Linked DNA regions of Streptosporangium becharense. The protein of the gene in region 1 interacts with the protein of each later gene in a pairwise test. Links are inferred from orthologs where the notes say so. Each region holds a gene or a part of one and is shown on either strand. Other genes may lie near its edges. The genes, in order: topA and F4562_RS03260.

Region 1 (10,438 bases):
CAAGACCACGTGAACCGTGGAAAGAGCCCGAGAAGCGGGGAAAGAGCCTGGGAACCGCAGGCGAGGAATGCGAGGATCGGGCGGCGGAAACTCAGGGACGGAGACGAGGATCGGGCGGCGGAAACTCAGGGACGGGGCCGCCGCAGCGAGAGGGTCATCGCCTCGACCGCCATCTGCGGATTGACGTTGGCCGCCAGCCGCTCCCGGCAGAGCATGATCGCGTCGATCCTCAGCAGGGTCTCCTCCGGCGTAGAGGAACGGGCCAGGGCGTCCAGGTCCGCCCGGCGATCTTCACCGGCCAGCGCCACGGAGGCGCCGAACTGCACCGCCAGCACGTCACGGTAGAACGCCACCAGGTCGAGCAGAGCCGTGTCGATGACATCGCGCTTGGTCCTGGTCGCCCGCGACTTCTGACGGTCTTCCAGCTCCTTCAACGCCCCGGCCCCGCCCCGGATGAGGCCCTTGTTGAGCCCCTTGCCCGACGACCCCTCACCGTAGATCTTGCGCAGCTCGGCGGTCTCCGCCTCGTTCAGCGTCGCGGTGACCGCGGCGGCCTCCTCGTCCGCGGTCTTCACCAGCCGCTCGGCCGCCGTCACGCACTCCCCCACACCGGTCAGCGACCCCGGGATGGACAGCACCGCGTCGCGGCGCCTGCGCGCCTCCTCGTCCAGGGCGAGCCTGCGGGCCCGCTCGATGTGCCCCTGGGCGGCCCTGGCGGCGAACTCCGCCACCGCCGGCGGCACGTTCTCGCGGGTGACCAGCACGTGCGCGACCGCCGGGACGGGTGGGGTGACGAGCGTGACCAGCCGGCACCGGGACCGGATAGTGATCATCATGTCGTCCGGGGCGGGTGCGCAGAGCAACCAGACCGTCCGCGGCGGTGGCTCCTCGATCGCCTTCAGCAACGCGTTGGACGCCCCCTCCGTGGCCCGGTCGGCGTCCTCGAACAGCACGACGCGCCAGCGGCCCAGCGTCGGTGCCCCGGCCGCGCGGAGGATGAGACGGCGGGTCTCCTTGACCCCGTACGACAGCCCCTGCGGCCGGACGATCTCCAGGTCGGGGTGGGAACCGATCTCCACCTGGTGGCACATCTCACAGTGCCCGCACCCCTGGTCCGGACAGAACAGCGAGGCGGCGAACGCCCGCGCGGCCTCCTCACGGCCGGAACCGGGCGGCCCGGTGAACAGCCACGCGTGGGTCATCCCCGCGCCACGCCCGCCCGTGAGCAGGTCGGCCGCCGCCGCGGCGGCCCGGCGGAGCGTCACGACGGCGCGTTCCTGCCCCACAAGGTCATCGAAGACTGCCACGGTCCCCAACCTACCGCCGGTGTCAGTCGCGCACGGCGGGGATGGTCCCGGTGACGTCCTCCGCCTCCTGCGGCACCGGGTCGGGCAGCATCTCCCGCACCCGGTCCTGGATGAGCCGGGAGATCTCCTCCTCCGACAGCGTGCCGTCGATGACCGCGTACCGCGCGGGCTCGGCGGCGGCCAGCGAGCGGAACTCGCGGCGCACCCGCTCGTGGAACTCCAGCGGCTCCGCCTCGATCCGGTCGGCGGCGCCGCCCAGCCGGGTCAGCCCGACCGAGGGCGGGGTGTCGATGAGCACCGTCAGGTCGGGGACGAGCCCGCCGGTGGCCCAGCTGTTGATCCTCGTCACGTCCCCGGGGTCGAGGGCCCGGCCCGCACCCTGGTAGGCCAGCGAGGAGTCGACGTAGCGGTCGGAGATCACCATCGAGCCCCGGTGCAGAGCCGGGCGGATGACCTTCTCGACGTGCTCGGCCCGGTCGGCCGCGTACAGCAGCGCCTCCGACCGCGCCGACAGTCCCTGGTGCACCGCGTCCAGCAGGATCGCGCGCAACCGCATGCCCACCTTGGTCGAGCCCGGCTCGCGGGTCTGCACGACGTCGTACCCCTGGTCGCGCAGCCAGATCGCCAGCAGACGGGACTGGGTGGTCTTCCCCGAGCCCTCCCCGCCCTCGAACGCGATGAACATCCCGCGCGTCGCCTGCTCGGCGGCCTCAGGCGCGAACCGCTCCCCGCGCACGGCGGCGACCAGGTCGGCGACGATGGAGACGCCCTTGCGGTCGTCCATCTGCCGCAGCGCGACGATCCCGACGATCGCCGCGAGCAGCCCGCCGACCACCAGCACCAGGTTGGACCCGTCGAACCGGTAGACGGTCTCCTGCCCGAACTTGAGCTCACGCTCGCCGAACAGGCCCGCCACGGTCGGCGCGACCGCGACCACCAGCAGCAGCGTCACCCGGGCCAGTGACTGCAGGAAGGCGAACGTGCGACCCCGCAGGCCGTCGTCGACCTCCAGGCCGATCATGGTGTAGCCGATGATCCAGGCGATGCCCGCGCACGCACCCAGCAGCACGGTCAGCATGACGACGATCACCAGGTTGTGGATGAGCGCGATCGCGGTCAGGACCAGGCCCGCGACGATGATCGACAAGGCGAACAGCCGCCGCCGCGACAGCTCGCGCATCAACCTGGGACCGAAGAACATGCCGGAGGCCATGCCGAGGAAGACCGCCCCGAAGACCACACCGTACGCCGCGTCACCACCGCCCAGCGCGTTGACATAGATCTTGGCGACCCCGACCACCGCGCCGCCCGCGGCGAAGGCGCCCAGCATGCCGAGGATCAGACCGCGGATCAGCCGGTTGCCGCCCACGAACCGCCAGCCCTCGAAGATCTGCCGCAGCACCGACGGAGAGGAGGTCGCGACCGCCACACCGGCCTTCGGGATCTCCTTCAGCGAGAGGATGATGACCGCGGAGACGAGGTACGCCAGCGCGTTGATGAACAGTGCCAGGTACGTCTCGCGGATCGCCAGGAACGGCAGCAGGCGCCCCAGCATGTCGTTGGCCACCGACAGCACCGCGAACAGCAGCGCCGCGACCGGCGCGGTGCCGTAGGTGACCAGGAGGTTGAGCTGGTTGGCCTCCTCCAGCCGCTCCTTGGGCACCAGGTTCGGCACCGTGGCGTCCTTGGCCGGGACCCAGAAGAGGTTGACGCACTCGACCAGGAACGTGGCGACGAGCACCCACTGGTAGCTGCCCACCAGCGGGATCGACAGCACCAGCCCGAACCGCAGCAGGTCGCAGAAGAACATCGTCAGCCGCCGGTCGAACCGGTCGGCGAACGCTCCCGCGAGCGGGCCCAGCACGATGGCCGGGAGCATCTTCGCGACGAAGACACCGCCGATGGCCAGGCTCTGCACCTGGTAGCCCCTGTCCATGGTGAGGTTGCCCGCGAGCGCCGTCAGGGCCAGCAGGTTGAGCCAGTCTCCGAGACTGCACACCGACATGGCCGTCCACAGCTTGCGGAACGGGGCGTAGGCCAGCACGTTGGGAGCCTTGCGTCGTGCGGTGTTCCGGCCAGGCGTGGTCATGATGTCAGCGTATCCAGGTGCTCGCTGGGCTGGGGAGGACGCGGACGAGACGTGGACGCCCGGCTGCCCGCCGCACGAGGGTAGTACGTCCGTCCGGGCCCGCGCAGGTCACAGCGGCGAAAAGAGGCGACCGGCACCGTCGTCCCCGGAGTTTCTCATTTCGGGGTTCCGGAAGGGTGGTTTTGGGTGCAGCCCTTACCCTACCCCGCCCCCTCGGCCGGCGCCGGGCGGCCGAGGCCGGCCGAGGGGGCGGGGTACGGACGGACCGGGGCCGAGGCCGGGCGGCCGGGGTACGGGCTCCGTCCCCGCGGACGCGGATCGCGGAGCCCGTACGGTCAGGCCTTGGCCTTCGCCCGGGTGGTGCGGGGACGCTTGGGCGCCGGGCCGCGGGCACGACGGTCGGCGAGCAGTTCGGCGGCACGCTCGGTGGTGATGTGCTCGACCTCGTCACCCTTGCGCAGGGAGGCGTTCGTCTCACCGTCGGTCACGTACGGCCCGAACCGGCCCTCCTTGACCACGATCGGCTTCTTGGAGACGGGGTCGGCACCCAGCTCACGCAGCGGCGGCGCGGCGGCGGCGCGACGACCCCGCGTCTTGGGCTGGGCGAACAGCTCCTTGGCCTGCTCCAGCGTGACCGTGAACATCTCCTCTTCGGAGGCCAGCGAGCGCGAGTCGGTGCCCTTCTTGACGTAGGGACCGAACCTGCCGTTCTGGGCCGTGACCTCCTGGCCGTCGAGCTCCCCGAGCAGCCGGGGCAACGACAGCAACTTCAGCGCGTCGTCCAGGGTGACGGTGTCGAGGGACATCGACTTCAGCAGCGACGCGGTGCGCGGCTTGGGGGCGTCGGCCTTGCGGGTCTTCTTCTTCGCGCCGTCGGACGGCGGCGCCTCCTCCGGCAGGATCTCCGTCACGTACGGGCCGTAACGGCCGTCCCTCGCCACGATCACGTTACCGGTGACCGGGTCCTTGCCCAGCTCACGGTCACCCGTCGGGCGGGAGAACAGCTCCTCCGCCATCTCCGCGGTGAGCTCGTCGGGGGCCAGGTCGTCGGGGACGTTCACCCGGGCGCCGTCGCGGTCCAGATACGGGCCGTAACGCCCCACCCGGATCATGATGTCGGTACCCCGGATCGGGAAGGAACTGATCTCCTTCGCGTCGATCTCCCCGAGGTCGGTGACCATCTCCTTCAGGCCCTCGTCACCGTTGTCACCGAAGTAGAACCGGCGCAGCTCCGGCACCCGCTCCGCCCGGTCGTTCGCGATGTCGTCGAGGACCTTCTCCATCCCCGCGGTGAAGGCGTAGTCGACGAGGTGGCCGAAGTGCTGCTCCAGCAGGTTGACCACCGCGAACGCCAGGAAGGACGGCACCAGGGCCGTGCCCTTCTTGAAGACGTAACCCCGGTCGAGGATCGTCCCGATGATCGACGCGTACGTCGACGGACGGCCGATCTCCCGGTCTTCCAGCTCCTTGACCAGCGACGCCTCGGTGTAACGCGCAGGGGGCTTGGTCGCGTGAGCCAGCACGTTCAGGGCCGACGCGGTCAGCGGGTCGTTCTCGGCCAGGTCGGGCAGGCGCTTCTCGGAGTCGTCACGGTCGGTGGCCGGGTCGTCCGCACCCTCGACGTACGCCTTCAGGAACCCGTGGAAGGTGATGGTCCGCCCGGAGGCGCTGAACTCGACCCGCTCACCGGAGGCGGACGTCCCCGCCACCTTCACGATGACCGACTCGCCGACCGCGTCCTTCATCTGCGAGGCCACGGTGCGCTGCCAGATCAGCTCGTACAGCCGGAACATGTCACCGGTCAGGCCGGTCTCACCCGGGGTGCGGAACTCCTCGCCCGACGGGCGGATCGCCTCGTGCGCCTCCTGCGCGTTCTTCACCTTGCTGGTGTAGACACGCGGCTTGTCGGTCACGTACGCCGCGCCGTACAGCTTGATCGCCTGGCTGCGGGCGGCCGACACGGCGGTCTCCGACAGCGTGGTGCTGTCGGTTCGCATGTAGGTGATGAAGCCGTTCTCGTACAGGCGCTGGGCGACCTGCATGGTCGACTTCGCGGAGAAGCCCAGCTTGCGGCTGGCCTCCTGCTGCAGCGTCGTCGTCCGGAACGGCGCGTACGGCTTGCGGGTGTACGGCCTCCGCTCGACCGACGTGACCCGGTAACGGGCACCGTCGAGACGGGCGGCCAGAGCCTGGGCTGCCTGCTCGTCGAGGTGGAGCACGTCGGCACCCTTGAGCGTGCCGTTGCTGGCGAAGTCGCGGCCCTGGGCGACGCGCTTACCGTCGACGCCGGTCAGCATGGCGGTGAACTCGTGCGGGGTCTCGTCCCGGCCGGTGTCGAACAGCGCCTGCAGATCCCAGTAGCTCGCGCTGGTGAACGCCAGGCGCTCGCGCTCGCGCTCCACGACCAGCCGGGTCGCCACCGACTGCACCCGCCCGGCCGACAGGCGGGGCTTGACCTTCTTCCACAGGACCGGGCTGACCTCGTAGCCGTAGAGGCGGTCGAGGATGCGCCGGGTCTCCTGGGCGTCGACCAGCCGCAGGTTCAGCGTACGCGGGTTCGCCACCGCGTCCTGGATCGCACGCGGCGTGATCTCGTGGAACACCATGCGGTGGACCGGAACCTTGGGGTTGAGCACCTCGCGGAGGTGCCAGGCGATGGCCTCCCCCTCCCGGTCTTCGTCGGTGGCGAGGTAGAGCTCGTCGGCGTCCTTGAGCAGCTGCTTGAGCTTGCTCACCTGAGCCTTCTTGTCGTGGTTGACGACGTAGAGCGGCTCGAAGTCGTGATCGACGTTGACACCCAGGCGTGCCCAGGGTTCTCCCCGGTACTTGTCCGGGATGTCGTCGGCCTTCTCGGGGAGATCACGAATATGCCCGATGCTGGACTCCACGACATAGCCGCGGCCGAGGTACCCAGCGATGGTCTTCGCCTTGGAAGGCGACTCGACGATCACCAGGCGGGTTCCGCCGGCGTTGCCCTTCTTGGCTGGCACGCTGCTTCCTACCTCGCTGTTCGCATTCGATCCCCGTTCACTTCCACTCGGGTTACCCGATCTCAGTCGGGGGCACTCCCGAGGAAAGCCGCAAGGACGCAGAATAAAGCCCTATGAGTGTCGACGTCCCCCGGCCCACCCTCGGAGACTAATCGCTGTGCTCGACTACTCCTACTTGGTTCTCCACCTTCCACGCGGCACCACCCGGGACGTCGCCCGGCAGATACTGACCGAACACGCAGAATACGGCGGCTGGGAGCTCGATCGCCTGCGACTGTATCCCGACGGCCGCCGCGACGTCCGGTTGCGCCGGAAGATCATACGCGTGACCAGGACGATGTGATCCAGAACATGGCTTTGCCCGCCCCGGGCCGCGCCCCCGGAACGGGCAAAGCGTTCATGTCTCGCCGGGCGAGACGAAGGGCCGCACCCTGGCGGGGTGCGGCCGTCCTGACGTCACCGCCTGCGAGGCGCCTGAGGGCCTCCCCGGTCACCCCGGGGAAAGTTGCCCTTCAGGTGAGTTGTTCCTTACTTCTTCGCGAAGCGAATGCGGCGCCCGGCGGCGAAGAGGGTCGCCGCGGCGGCGGCCAGCCCACCGATCAGGAGCGCGGCGAGAGCGCCGACGTTCATGCCCGTCACCCCGGCGGGCTGGGCGGCGCTCATCAGGCCGATCTCACCGACCGGAGTCGAGGAGAGCGTGTCGGTGACGGGAGCCAGCGGCGAGCCGTTCCGGGACCCGCGGGACCGCTCGCTCGCCGAACCGCCGGGCAGCTCGGGAAGCTCGGGCAGGGTCGCGGCCTCGCCGACCTGGGCGGCGGCGGGCAGACCGGACCGGGCGCCGCGGACCTCGGCGGAGTGGGGCAGCGGGGGCAGCTCGGAGGTGGGCGCCTGCCGCCCGGCCGTCACCCCGCGGGCCTGCGGGACCTCGGGCAGCACCGGCAGCAGGCCGCTGGTCTTGCCCCTGCCGGGCTTGTCACCCCAGTGGCCGCCGCCGTGGCCACCCTGACCACCGTGACCGCCCTGACCACCGTGACCACTGGACGGCCCGCCGGCCCGGGAGCCGCCGAGGCAGCCCGCCGCCGCGTCGCCCAGGACGGCGACGGCGTTGCCGCAGACATTGATCGGCGCGGTGATCGGCGCCACGATCTGGTTGCCGCCGAGGACGCTGTGCGCGCCGTCGGTGCGGTTGCCCCCGGCGCCGCCGCCCCTCCCGTTCGGTGAGACCGCGGCGCCACCGCGGCACCCGGAGCCGGCCTTGCCGAGCACGGCGACGGAGTTGCCGCAGACGTTGACCGGCGCGGTGATCGGCGCCACCACCTGGTTACCGCCGAGCACCGAAGACCGGCCCGAAGTGGTGTTGCCCCCCGCACCGGCACCCCTGGCGCCGTTCTTGACGGACGCGCCACCCCGGCAGCCGGCGAAGGCGTCACCGAGGAGCGCCACGGAGTTGCCGCAGACATTGATCGGCGCGGTGATCGGCGCCACCACCTGGTTACCGCCGAGCACCGAAGACCGGCCCGAGGTGCGGTTGCCGCCCGCCCCGGCCCCGCCCCGGCCGTTCCCGGGGGACACGCCGCCCTCGCAGTCCGCCCGGCCGTCGCCGACCGCGTTGCCGCAGACGTTGACCGGCGCGGTGATCGGCGCCACGATCTGGTTGCCGCCACCGATGCCGAAGCGCCCGTCGGTGTCGTTCCCGGGACGGCCGAGGCCCGAACCGGGCCGCGACCCGTGCCCCTCGTGCCCGCCGTACCCCGGCTTGCCCTGGTGACCGGGGTGCCCCGGCCGGCCGGGGCGGTCGACGGTGGCCTCGGCACCACCGCGGCAGCCGGAGAACGCCCCACCGACGACGGCGACCGCGTTGCCGCAGACGTTGACCGGCGCGGTGATGGGGGCGTCGACCTGGTTGCCGCCCAGGACGCTGTGCGCGCCGCTGGTCCGGTTGCCTCCCGCACCGCCGCCCCTGCCGGGGTTGCGGACCGAGGCGCCGCCCTCGCAGCCCGCCTTCGCGCCGCCGAGCACCGCCACCCCGTTCCCGCAGGCGTTGACCGGCGCGGTGATGGGGGCGTCGACCTGGTTGCCGCCCAGGATGCTGCCCCGCCCGGACGTGCGGCCCGGGATCCCGCCGCTGCCGCCGTCGCCGTTCTCGACGGAGGCGCCTCCCCGGGAGGACGCGGCCGACTCGCCCAGCACCCCGACGGCGTTGCCGCTGATGTCGATCGGCAGGGAGACGGGCAGGTTGACCTGGTTGCCACCGCCGATCGAATGGTCACCGTCGGTGTCGGCGAAGGCCGTACCGCTGCCCAGGGCCATGACGCCCAGGGCGAGCAGTGCTGCGGGGGCCGAGCCCTTAACCCACGTACGCATGATTGACGCTCCTACACGGTTCTCGGGGGGGTACCTGACATCTCGTGACGGCGCGCGAGACCGCGCGAGGCCCGGTCGGGTCCGCACAGCGGAGGCCCCGGCGGCCGTCACGAAGGAGAGGAACTGCCTGCTGATCTACTCGTCGTCCTGTTTCGTCGCTCACCGTCGGAGCGGCTCCCGGTCGTGCGGGGATCACACGTGCGCACGGGATCCGGCCGCACTCCGTGACCGGCGTGCCCGGGAAGGGCCTGACCGGCGAAGAGCCCGGGGAGGACACGGCCGTGGTGAGCCCCGGGAAGGGCATGACCGGCCGGCGAGACGAGGTCAGTCAGGGGAGAAGGAAGGATCGTCCGCCGCTGTGCGGACGACTGGGGGGAGCACGAGCGCCGGCGGAAGACGCCGGGCCATGAGCCGCGGGTCGTAGACGAACCGCGGGATGTCTCCCAGACCCGGCCCGAAAAGGCCGGACCCACCACTGGTCTGGGGCACGAATCCATTGGCGCCAGAACCGTGGTCGTCGGTGGCGGGGGCCGGGAAGCCCGGCGTGAACTGGCTGGTCAGCCCGTCCACACCCCGCCCTGCCATGGCTGCGGCGTTGTCTGAGGCCGACAGCCCACCGCTGCCCGTGGGGAATCCATCGACCCGAACGGCCGATCCGGAAGCGGCTACGCCAAGAGGGCCGGAGCCGGCGGCTCCCGTCTCCGCGGTGGTTTCCGCGGCAGCGGGAGTGGCACTGAGGAGTCCGAAGACGACTGCGAGCAGCCACCCGGCGGCCAGGAGGCCGCCGATGCTGAAGGCCCGCCCGACGACCCGCCGAACGCCGGCCGCGAGCCGCGCCATCCGGTCATCCCGGGCGTGGACCGTGTCGTCGGTGAAAGCAGTCGTGGGCACGCACTGAACAGCGGGCGATGACGCCCCCCGCTGCTCTCGCGGCATGCGTGCCACACGACCTCCCCAAAGCTCCGGGCAGGCTCGCACGAATCACGAGCCACCCCCTCAACGGAGAGTCACGCTAGCACTACCTACAGTCAGAGGCATGGTTTTCCGGGGAACGCGTCAACACGCGTCCAAGAAGCGGTCAAGAACCCGAACCCCGAACCGCAGCGAATCCACCGGAACCCGTTCGTCGATCCCGTGGAACATGCCGGAGAAGTCCAGGTCGGCGGGGAGCTTCAGCGGCGCGAACCCGAACCCGCGGATGCCCAGCCTGCTGAACGCCTTCAGGTCCGTACCCCCCGAGAGCGTGTACGGCACGGCCAGCGCGCCCGGGTCCTCGGCGAGGAGCGAGTCGGTCATCGCCCGCACCAGCGACCCCTCGAACCCCGTCTCGACCGCGATGTCGTGGTAGACGAACTCCCTGGTCACGTTGGGGCCGAGCAACTCGTCGATCGTCGCGAAGAACTCCTCCTCGTACCCCGGTAGGAAACGCCCGTCCACGTGCGCGGTCGCGGTCTGCGGGATCACGTTGGCCTTGTAGCCGCTCTGCAGCATCGTGGGGTTGGCGGTGTTGCGCAGCGTGGCGCCGATCATCCGCGCCAGCGGGCCGAGCTTGGCCACGGTCTTCTCGGCGTCCTCCGGGTCGAACTCGATCTCCAGTGCCCTGGAGGTCTCCTCCAGGAACGTCCTGACCGTCCGCGTCAGCCGCACCGGCCACTCGTGACGCCCGATGCGGCCGACCGCCTCGGCCA
Region 2 (10,032 bases), 3.3 Mb from region 1 along the record:
GCTGCGCGGCGAGGCCGGCGCTGGTGGCGCCGGGCACCGCGAGGTTCACGTTGTTCCGGTAGACGGCCTCGTCGGCGTCGAGCAGCCTCATGTAGTGGCTCTGCACGGACGGATCGTCGCCCGCCGACCAGGAGCGCGTGACACACCGGACGTACCAGCCGCAGGCGTTGAACCCCGCACTGATGGAGTCGCCGACCGCGACCATGACCACCGGCCGCCACGGTTGCGGGTCCGTCGTCGCGGCGGGGGTGATCGCGGCGGTCGTGAGCACCACCCCTGTGAATGCGGTCACAGTCGTGCGCAGCATGGCACCTCCGGAGCGGGATCATGTCTGCTTCGGATGTATCACCGCAGGACAGCGGGGTGCCGCCAGTTGACCGAGTGCCTTGGTTTTCTTGACGGAGCGTGGCGTCCGCGCCAGCCGGGGAGTCACTGTCGAACACGTTCAGTTTCCCGCATAAAGTGGCAGGGGTGAGTGTAGCGCTCGGATCGACCCGTCCCCTTGTGGTGCGAACCACCCCCGTTGACGACCCCGGCGACCTGTTCACCCGACTTCCCGAGACCGCCCCCTATGCCTGGACACGGCACGGGGAGGGTCTCGTCGGCTGGGGCGAGGCCGTGCGTGTGGCCGTCCCGCCGGGCCCCCGGCGGTTCGACTGGGCCCGTGACCGGCTGTCCGCCATGTTCGCCGAAGCTCTCGTCGAGGACGACGTGGTGGCCCCCGGTTCCGGTCCCGTGGCCTTCGGCTCGTTCACCTTCGACCCCGAGTCTCCGGGATCGGTGCTCGTCGTCCCCCGGACGATCCTCGCCCGGCGCGACGGCCGAGCCTGGTTGACCACCGTCGGTGAGCAGCGGCTCGGCACGGTCACCCCGCTGCGCGACCCGGGCCGGATCCGGTACGGCGACGGCAGTCTGACCGCACCCGAGTGGGAGCACGCCGTGGCCCGCGCCGTGCGCCGGATCAGGTCGGGCCTGCTGGAGAAGACCGTGCTCGCCCGCGACCTGACCGCCACCGCGGAGCGGCCGATCGACGTCCGCCTGCTGCTGTCCCGCCTGGCCCGGCGCTACCCGGAGTGTTACACCTTCTCGTGTTCGGGGCTGGTCGGAGCCACCCCCGAGCTGCTGGTGCGGCGCACCGGGGAGACCGTCGAGTCGCTGGTGCTGGCCGGGACGATCCCCCGGGGCACCGACCGGGCCGACGACATGGCACGCGGGACCGCCCTGTTCGACTCGGAGAAGGACCGCTACGAGCACACCTGCGCGGTGGAGTCGGTACGGGAGGCGCTGGGCCCGCTCTGCTCGGAGCTGAAGATTCCCGAGGTGCCCGAACTGCTGGTCCTCTCCAACGTCCAGCACCTGGCCAGCCCGGTGACCGGGCGGCTGTCGGCGGGCGCCTCGGTTCTGGACGTGGTGGCGGCCATGCACCCGACCGCCGCCGTGGGCGGCACACCCACCGAGGCGGCGCTCGAGGTCATCCGCGAGCTGGAGGGCATGGACCGGGCCGGGTACGCCGGACCGGTCGGCTGGATCGACGCGCGGGGCGACGGCGAGTGGGGCATCGCGCTGCGTTGCGCACAGATCGAGGGGGTGAACGCCCGGTTGTTCGCCGGCTGCGGCATCATGGGCGACTCCGACCCCGCCTCCGAGCTCGCCGAGGCCCAGGCCAAGCTCCGGGTGATGCAGTACGCCCTGGAGGGCTGAGCCGCGGCCCGGCCACCGGGCCGGACACGGAGGGTGACCGATCCTTCGCCCATCCGCGTCTGTTGCCCGGCGGGCGGGTGGGCGTACGCTCACAGTGGCAACACATCGGACATTTCCGACACGAATTCGTCGCTTTCTTCTGCTCGGCGTTCCCTCGCCGCCACGCCGCACGGCCGGCTCGCTCGTCAGGGAGAGGAAGACCACAGTGCTACTGACCACCGACCGTCTCACGGTCCGCGACTGGAGTCCCGACGACGCCCGCGACGCCCTGGCGATCTACGGCGCGCCCGAGGTCACCCGGTGGCTCTCCCCCGCCATGAAGCGCGTGGAGGACGAGCAGGGGATGCGGTCCACGTTGGAGTCGTGGATACGGACCGGAGGCACGCTGACACCCCCGCTGGGCCGCTGGGCGATCGTCCGCGACTCCGACGGGCGGGTGATCGGAGGGCTGTCCCTGCGGTACCTGCCGCCGGACGAGGAGGACATCGAGATCGGCTGGCAGCTCGCCCCGGACGTCTGGGGGAACGGCTACGCCGTCGAGGCGGGCCGCGCGCTGGCCGGATGGGCGTTCTCCATCGGCGCCCACGAGCTCGTCGCGGTCGTCAGGATCGACAACGAGCGGGGGGCCGGAACCGCCAAGCGCCTCGGCATGCAGTGGGTGGGCGAGACGGACAAGTACTACGAGACGCGCCTCAACGTCTACCGGCTCTGGCCCAGCGACCTGACCGACGGCCAGGAGGGCGGCTTCGGCCGCTGAACGCCGTACGCCGCCGGGACCCCGGGCCGGTGACCAGGGCCAAGGCCGGGACCTGGCCCGAGACCAGGCCCGGGGCCGGGTGCCGCCATGGGAGCCCGGCGCCGTCACCCGCGGGACGTCAGGAACCGAGGTAGCGCAGCACGGCGAGGACCCGCCGGCTGTAACCGGTGACGTGGAGCAGGCCGAGCTTGTCGAAGATGGCGTTGACGTGCTTCTCGACGGCGCTCTGGGAGACGCCGAGCCGCTCGGCGATGGAGGCGTTGGTGCAGCCCTCCGCCATCCGGTCGAGCACGTCACGCTCGCGTGGGGTGAGCCGGGCGAGCAGGTCGGTGTGGGTGGTGCGGGCCAGGAGCTGGCGCACCACCTCTGGATCGAAGACCGCTCCTCCCGCCCCGACCCGGTCCAGCGCGTCGAGGAAGTCGGTGACCTGGGCCACGCGGTCCTTGAGCAGGTATCCCACCCCGTCGACGTCGCCGCTCATCAGCTCGGTGGCGTAGCGCTTCTCGACGTACTGCGACAGGACCAGCACGCCTGTGCCCGGCCAGCGGCGCCGGATCTCCAGTGCCGCCCGCAACCCCTCGTCGGTGTGGGCCGGCGGCATCCGTACGTCGGCGACCACGATGTCGGGCCGGTGCTCGGCCACGGCGGCCAGGAGCGCCTCACCGTCACCGACCGCGGCCGGGACCTCGTACCCCTCCTCGACCAGCAGCCGGACCAGTCCCTCACGCAGCAGCGTGGAGTCTTCGGCGAGGATCACCCGCACGGCAGCTCCGCGACGACCGCGGTGGGCCCGCCCGGCGGGCTGTCCACCCGGAAGCGGCCGTCCAGCGCGGCCACCCTGCGGGCCAGGCCGGACAGCCCGCCACCGGCGGGATCGGCGCCACCGCGCCCGTCGTCCCGGACGCACACGACGATCATCGTTCCCTCCCTGACGATCTCGACGGTGACCGAACCGGCCGCCCCGTGCTTGGCCGCGTTCGCGACCGCCTCACAGACCACGAAGTAGGCCGCGGTCTCCACCTGCGGGGCGGGCCGCTCGTCAAGACCGTAGTGCACCGTCACCGGCAGGCCGGCCCGCTCGGCGACGGTGGCGACGGCGTCCCTGAGCCCCAGGGAGTCCAGCGCCGTGGGGTAGACCCGCCAGGCCACGTCCCGCAGGTCCGCCAGCGCCTGGCGGGCCTGGTCGTGGGCCTGGTGGAGCAGGTCGTCGAGCAGTTCGGGTGAGCGGCCCCTGCGGGCGCGGCCGATCAGCACGGCCAGCGCGACCAGGCGCTGCTGGACCCCGTCGTGCAGGTCACGCTCGATGCGCCTGCGTTCCTGGTCGACGGCGGCCACGACGCCCGCGCGGGTCTCGGCCAGCTGGGCGACGCGGCGTTCGAGCAGCTCGGTGGGGCTGGGCCCGAGCAGTTTCCGGGCGGTCCGCCTTTCCAGACCGGCGAGCCCGGCCAGGCCCATCACCTCCAGGAAGAGCAGGACGGACCCGGCGACCAGCAGGTAGAGCGCGAGCGGCGGCGAGGCGGCCATGCCGTCGAACGGCTCACCGCGGAGCCAGTGCCAGGCGATGAGCACGGCGCTGCCGACCCCGGCGACCAGCAGGAACAGCACCAGGGCACCCAGGACCCCGACCGGCCACCGCCACGCCAGGTAGCGCAGCGCCCGGCGGCCGTCGTACCCGGACACCTCCTGCTCGCCGAGCAGCCGCAGTCGCAGGACCTCCGCGTCGGCCAGCCGGACCGCACCCGCCAGCACGCGCGGACGGGCCCGGGGCAGCAGCGTGAAGGGGCCCGCCAGGAGGAGGAAGGCCAGTCCGGCCGGAGCCGAGAGCACCCCGAGGGCGAGCCCGGCCAGTGCCCGGCAGGACCGGATCACCGTGGTCACTGCTCGGCGTGGTGCTTGCCCTTGCGCTTGTCGGAGAGGCGGACCACCACGAAGATCACCATGGCGAGCACGACGATGGCGAGCACGGACTTGGAGACGATGCCCATGTACTGCTCGACCAGGGACCAGTTCTCCCCCAGCAGGTATCCGGCCATCACGAACGCCGTGTTCCAGATCAGGCTGCCCAGCGTGGTGAGGAGGGTGAAGACGGTGACCGGCATCCGCTCGACCCCGGCCGGGATCGAGATCAGGCTCCGGAAGATCGGGATCATCCGGCCGAAGAAGACGGTCTTCCTGCCGTGCTTGGCGAACCACGCCTCGGTCTTCTCGATGTCGGCGACGCTCACCAGCGGCAGCTTCGAGGCGATGGCCACCACGCGCTCCCGGCCGAGCAGCGCCCCGACCCCGTACAGGGCCAGCGCGCCGACCACCGACCCGAGGGTCGTCCAGAGCACGGCGTCGAACAGCCCCATGTTGCCCTTGCTGGCGGTGAACCCGGCCAGCGGCAGGATCACCTCGCTCGGCAGCGGCGGGAACAGGTTCTCCAGCGCGATGGCCAGCCCCGCTCCGGGCGCGCCCAGGGTTTCCATAAGGGAGATCGCCCATCCGGCGATTCCGTCGACATTCGGTGAACTCATAGGGACAAGGCTACGGAGAGCTGGGTACGGCGTGTATGAGGAACGCCGTCGAGCCTGTCTCGGACACACCTCAGCGCCTTCCTGCGGAAAACCCCAGGAAGGCGCCGCGGCGGCGGCGCAGGACACCGCCTCGCGGACGTTTCAGCACGTCACCCGGCCGATCCGAGACCCCGCCGCAGGAAGGGCACAGGCGCCGGGCACCCGTTCCGGTCGCCGGCGGGCGGGTACGGGGGCCGGCGGGCCACGCCGGGCGGCAGAGAAGTGTGACCCATCCCACACTCGCGCCGCCCGGCGCGCACCCCTCCCGGCCGGATTCACTCTCTTGCGAGGTGGACCGGCTCCCCCGCCTCGATCTCCGCCCGCCCGGCGGTCAGCGTGGCGATCCAGCCGGGGAAGGTCGGCAGGTCGGCCTCGCGGACCGCGACGCGGAAGCCGACCTCGGCACCGTAGACGACCTCCCTGACCTCGTACGGCGAGGCGCGCAGGTCGTTCTCCAGCCGCCCGGCCCTGATGTGGTCGACCGTCACGGTCATGACCCGGGCGGGCACCATCTCGGTCAGCGGAGTGAGGTCCAGCGTCTTGCCGACGGACGAGCCGTAGGCGCGGACCAGGCCGCCCGCGCCGAGCTTGACCCCGCCGAAGTAGCGGGTGACCACGGTCACCACGTCGGAGAGCCCTCTGCGCAGCAGTGTCTCCAACATCGGGGTGCCCGCGGTGCCGCCCGGCTCCCCGTCGTCGTCGGCCCGCTGGATCCCGCGGTCGCCGCCGATCACATAGGCCGAGCAGTTGTGGGTGGCGTCGCCGTACAGGCTCCTGCGGCCGGCGACGAACCGCCTGGCCTCCTCCTCGGAACGCGCCGGGCCGACCGCGCACAGGAACCGCGACCGTTTGATCTCGATCTCGTGCTCGGTGACGTCTTCCGGGGTCAGGTACGGTTCGCGCACCCGCAAAGGCTACCGGCGCGCGGCCCGCCACTTCGGCGCCGGGACTGTTCGCAGTCCTCCTCCCGCGCATCCGACGGGACCGGCGGCCGGCCGCACGCCCGACGAGACCGGCGGCCGGCCGCACGCCCGACGAGACCGGCGGCCGGCCGCACGCCCGGCGGGACCACCGGCCGCCCGCCTGTGCACCCGGACGGGACAACCGGTCCCCCGCACACCGGACGCGACCACCGGCAGGCGTCCCGCGCCCGGCCGCGGGTGCAACTCCGTACGTCTAACGGGCTGGGAACGGGGCATAGATACCCCGGCTCCTCACAAGGCGACAAAGAGTAACTTTCATCGCAAGATGGCATGAAAACCATCAAAATCATGAAAGGTGCGAGACAGCCGGTGCCCGGGACCGGGCACCATCACCGACAGACGGATCCCCGCAAGCCGTGGACTCCCCGGCTCCTTTTCCAGGCTCTTGCCTTCGCGGGAAAAGGGATTATATTTGCGATACTGTCAGTAGGGATTAAGGGTAATAACGATGCCCCTGCCGGATTTCCTCACGATAGGTGCCCCCAAGGCGGGAACGACCGCCCTGCACGCCGCGCTGGCCCGCCATCCGGGCCTGTTCCTCTCAGCGGTGAAGGAACCGAAGTTCTTTCTCAGCGACGGCCCGCCGCCGACCCGGGGCGGTCCGGGCGACGCCCAGACCTACCGGGAACACATCTGGCGGCGCGAGGACTACGAGGACCTGTTCTCCGGCGCCCCGCCGGGCACCCTGCGGGGCGAGTCCACACCGTTCTACCTGTACGACCTCCAGGCGCACCGCCGCATCAGGAAGCTGATCCCCGACGTCAGGCTCATCGTCGTGCTCCGCGACCCGGTGGAGCGCGCCCACTCCAACTGGACGCACCTGTGGTCGGCGGGGCTGGAGCCGATCGGCGACGTGGTGCGGGCCTGCGCCGAGGAGGAGCGGCGCATCAGGGCGGGCTGGGCGCCGTTCTGGCACTACATCGCCCTGGGCAGGTACGGCGAGCAACTGCGGCACCTGTACGCCCACTTCCCCCGCGAGCAGGTGCTGGTCTTCCGCTACCGCGACCTGGTCGACCGTCCCGCCGACACCCTCGACCGGATCTGCCGCTTCCTCGGCGTCGAGACCGGTGTCGTCACCGAGGTTCCCCGGGAGAACGTGACCGCCCACCCCGAGCCCACCCGCGGCCACCGGGTGCTGTCACGGGCGCTGCGCATCGGGGCGACGGTGGGGCGGTTCCTGCCACCGCGGATGAGCGGGACGCTGACCGATCCGCTGGAGCGCAGGCTCCAGCAGCGGGCCCGGTCCCGCCAGCCGCTGACCTGGGAACAGCGGGCCCGGCTGCTGCGTCACTTCGCCGATGACGTGCCGTTGCTGCAGCAGGTGACCGGCGAGGACTTCAGCGACTGGCTGCTCCCCCGCGAGCGCTCCGGCGGCCTGGTGGGCATCCGTCCCGACGGCCAGCGCCAGGCCCGCAACGGCCGCCCCCAGCCCTGACCCGGCGACCCGGCGGCGACGGACCGGTCACCGCGCACCGGGCGCCCGGCCGTCACGGGTCGGCCGCGGTCAGCCTCCCGTCGCGGGCCGGCGGCGTGCACCGCGGTCCGCGACCACACCGGCGCCGTGTCAGCGCAGCTCGGTACGGAGCTCGTGGGCGCCGTCGGGCCGGGTGTACTCGTAGTAGAGCCGCCGCCCGCCGCCGGGCAGGTCCACGATGTCCATGTAGCGCAGGCCGCCGCCCGCGTACGGCGAGGCCGCGGCCGGCTCGGTGCCGACCGGGGTCAGCACGGCCGGGTCGGCGCCGACCGCCACCCCGGTCTTCTCCTCGTAGTTCTCCGCGGCGGTGGCCCGCCCGTCGTAGAGGGCCACCACCTCCCCGTCGAGGAAGCGGACCGCGGCCACCCTGGTGCCCCGGGAGTCCCAGCAGCCGGGACGGCCGCTGAGCGCCGTGCCCTGCCACGTCCACTCGACGCCGTCGGCGCTGGTGGCGTAGTCGGTCACCATCTGGTCGGCATCCTCCGGCTCGGCCAACGGGTGGCAGGAGGCCCACAGGTGCCACAGGCCGTCGTGCCAGACGATCACCGGGTCCTTGACCCCCGTCTTGGGGTCACCGGGCAGGACCACCTGCCGGTGCTCCGCGCGGAAGGCGGCCGGGTCGGCGGCCTCCAGCACCTCGACCCGCCAGTGCTTGCTGCCGTGGGTGGCGCAGCTGAGATAGAGCCGCCAGCGTCCTTCGGGGGTGCGGACCAGGGTGGGCCGCTCCAGCGACTCGGTGTCCATCTCCTGCCTGCCGATCGTGAGCAGGGTCTCGAACCGCTCACCATCGCGCGAGCGGGCGACGGCGACGGCGTAGCCGCGTCCCTCGCCGACCGGGCGGCGCAAGCGGTAGGCGAGGTAGATCCACCCGTCGCTCTCCACCGCGCTCGGAGCACCGGCCCAGTGGCCCTCCCCCGGATGGGCGGGCTCGATCGCCACGGTGGAGCGGGCGGGGTCGGGAAGGAAGTCTTCGATGGTAGACACGGCACCGAGGGTAGGCAGGGCTTCCGCTGCGCTCATGGACAATCACCAATCGTGTTCACGTGCTTGATCGTCCCTTGACGGCCAGGGGACGACGTCGTTTCACGGCCTCTCGCGCGGGGATTCCGGCGGCTGCCGCCTCTTTTTCCGCCGGGGACGGCCCGAAGGGCCGGAACGGGTGTCGAAGGGCAGGTCAGAGGCACCGGACGTGCTGAAAGCCTTGATGCTCGACCGTACACGCTGCCGGGAGGTGTACGGGCTTCGGCACGCTGACCGGCCCCGGTCGCCGTGGCGACCGGCCCGGCGGTCGGCTGACGCGTGCCCATCGCGGTCAGGAGTGGCGGAGCGTGCCGCCCGGCACGGGGACGGCCGGAAACGGGTTGTCGGGTGGCAGGACGAGCCGTCCGGCCCGCTCCGGGTGGATGGCGGCGCCGAGATGGAGCAGGGCGGCCCCGACGCCGGCCGCGCCGACCATGTAGCCGGTGTCGGCGGTGACCTCGCCGGGCCGCAGGCGCCGGTACGCCTGGTACCAGCGCGCTCCCCGCCCGTCGTGGCGGGTGGCCCGGCCGGTCAGGTTCTCGCCCAGGGTGTGCGCGAACTCCAGGTGGTCGCGGCGGCCGGTCACCGACCAGAGCCCGACGAACAGCTCCAGCAGCCCGGCGGTGCCGCAGCACTGGCAGGCCGAGTCCCAGTAGCCGCGGGTCCGCCGGGCCGGGGCACCGCTGCTGACGACGCCCCTGGCCAGCCGCTCGGCCCAGTCGAGGTCGGCGGCGTCGCCCGCCACCCGGTACAGCTCGCAGAACATCCGGGCCACCCCGGCCGATCCCGAGCAGAACCCGAGGTAGTGCAGGTCACGGCCCTGTGGGAGGTGGTGCGGGACCAGCGCGCACCGTGCGGTCACCGTGCTGACCGCGCGGACGAAGTCGGCCCCGCGACGGGAGGCGGTCAGGAAGTCGCGCTCACCGGTCAGGCCGTGCAGCCGGGCGAGGAGGAAGGCCGTGCCCGCGGTGCCCGCCAGGAATCCGGGGGTGACCGCGTCCAGTGGCAGGTCGGCGCAGGCACCCTCGCCGAAGCGGTGCCCCGGGACCGCGAGCGCGGCGATGCGGGCGCCGGCCTCGACGGCGACCTCCCGGTAGGCCGGCACCCCCAGGATGCCCGCCGCGTGCAGCAGCCCCAGGATGATCCCGCCGTCGCCGCGCTGGGCGGGGTCGCCGGTCCAGCCCGGGGCTCCGCCGATCGGCCGGGCGGAGCGCACGATGTGGTCGCCCACGGCGACCGCCTCGATCTCGAAGGCGTGCTCACCGGTCGCCCAACCGGCCTCCGCGAGCGCGAACATCACCCCCGCCAGCCCGTGGTACAGGGAGAGGTCGGCCTGTTCCCGCCAGGTGGCGGTGAGGTAGCGGGCCCCGGCGGCGGCGTCGTCGAGGTAGCCGTCGTCCCCGGTGACGGCGGCCAGCTCCAGGAAGAACAGCACGATCCCGGCCGCCCCCGAGTACAGCGACAGCGGGTGGTCGGGCATGGCCGCCCGGCCCCGGGGGTCGGGATTGGCCCGCCAGTGACGGCCCCGGGCGTCGTCCACGG

What was found.
Region 2: the proteins of topA (region 1) and F4562_RS03260 interact in binary tests that used the Escherichia coli proteins (3 or more experiments, as listed by UniProt). The link is inferred for Streptosporangium becharense from one-to-one orthologs.

Annotation. Positions count from the first base shown.
Region 1 is NZ_JACHMP010000001.1:4,066,572-4,077,009, reverse strand. The notes cover bases 3,532-6,711. They hold topA (type I DNA topoisomerase), read right to left. Parts: upstream 6,387-6,711; coding sequence 3,732-6,386; downstream 3,532-3,731. Other genes in these bases: F4562_RS17925 (DUF5703 family protein), read left to right, coding at 6,544-6,711. Outside these bases: F4562_RS17940 (DNA polymerase III subunit delta'), read right to left, coding at 126-1,307; tmk (dTMP kinase), read right to left, coding at 1,330-3,396; more of F4562_RS17925, read left to right, coding at 6,712-6,729; F4562_RS17920 (chaplin family protein), read right to left, coding at 6,915-8,750; F4562_RS17915 (hypothetical protein), read right to left, coding at 9,075-9,641; F4562_RS17910 (M20/M25/M40 family metallo-hydrolase), read right to left, coding at 9,807-10,438. UniProt on the Escherichia coli protein: Releases the supercoiling and torsional tension of DNA, which is introduced during the DNA replication and transcription, by transiently cleaving and rejoining one strand of the DNA duplex.
Region 2 is NZ_JACHMP010000001.1:739,284-749,315, forward strand. Bases 4,104-6,877 are described here. They hold F4562_RS03260 (YigZ family protein), read right to left. Parts: upstream 5,919-6,877; coding sequence 5,289-5,918; downstream 4,104-5,288. Other genes in these bases: F4562_RS03250 (sensor histidine kinase), read right to left, coding at 4,104-4,336; F4562_RS03255 (DedA family protein), read right to left, coding at 4,333-4,974; F4562_RS03265 (sulfotransferase family protein), read left to right, coding at 6,445-6,877. Also shown: F4562_RS03230 (SGNH/GDSL hydrolase family protein), read right to left, coding at 1-307; F4562_RS03235 (isochorismate synthase), read left to right, coding at 472-1,701; F4562_RS03240 (GNAT family N-acetyltransferase), read left to right, coding at 1,913-2,458; F4562_RS03245 (response regulator), read right to left, coding at 2,577-3,221; more of F4562_RS03250, read right to left, coding at 3,212-4,103; more of F4562_RS03265, read left to right, coding at 6,878-7,431; F4562_RS03270 (hypothetical protein), read right to left, coding at 7,561-8,454; F4562_RS03275 (lanthionine synthetase LanC family protein), read right to left, coding at 8,783-10,032.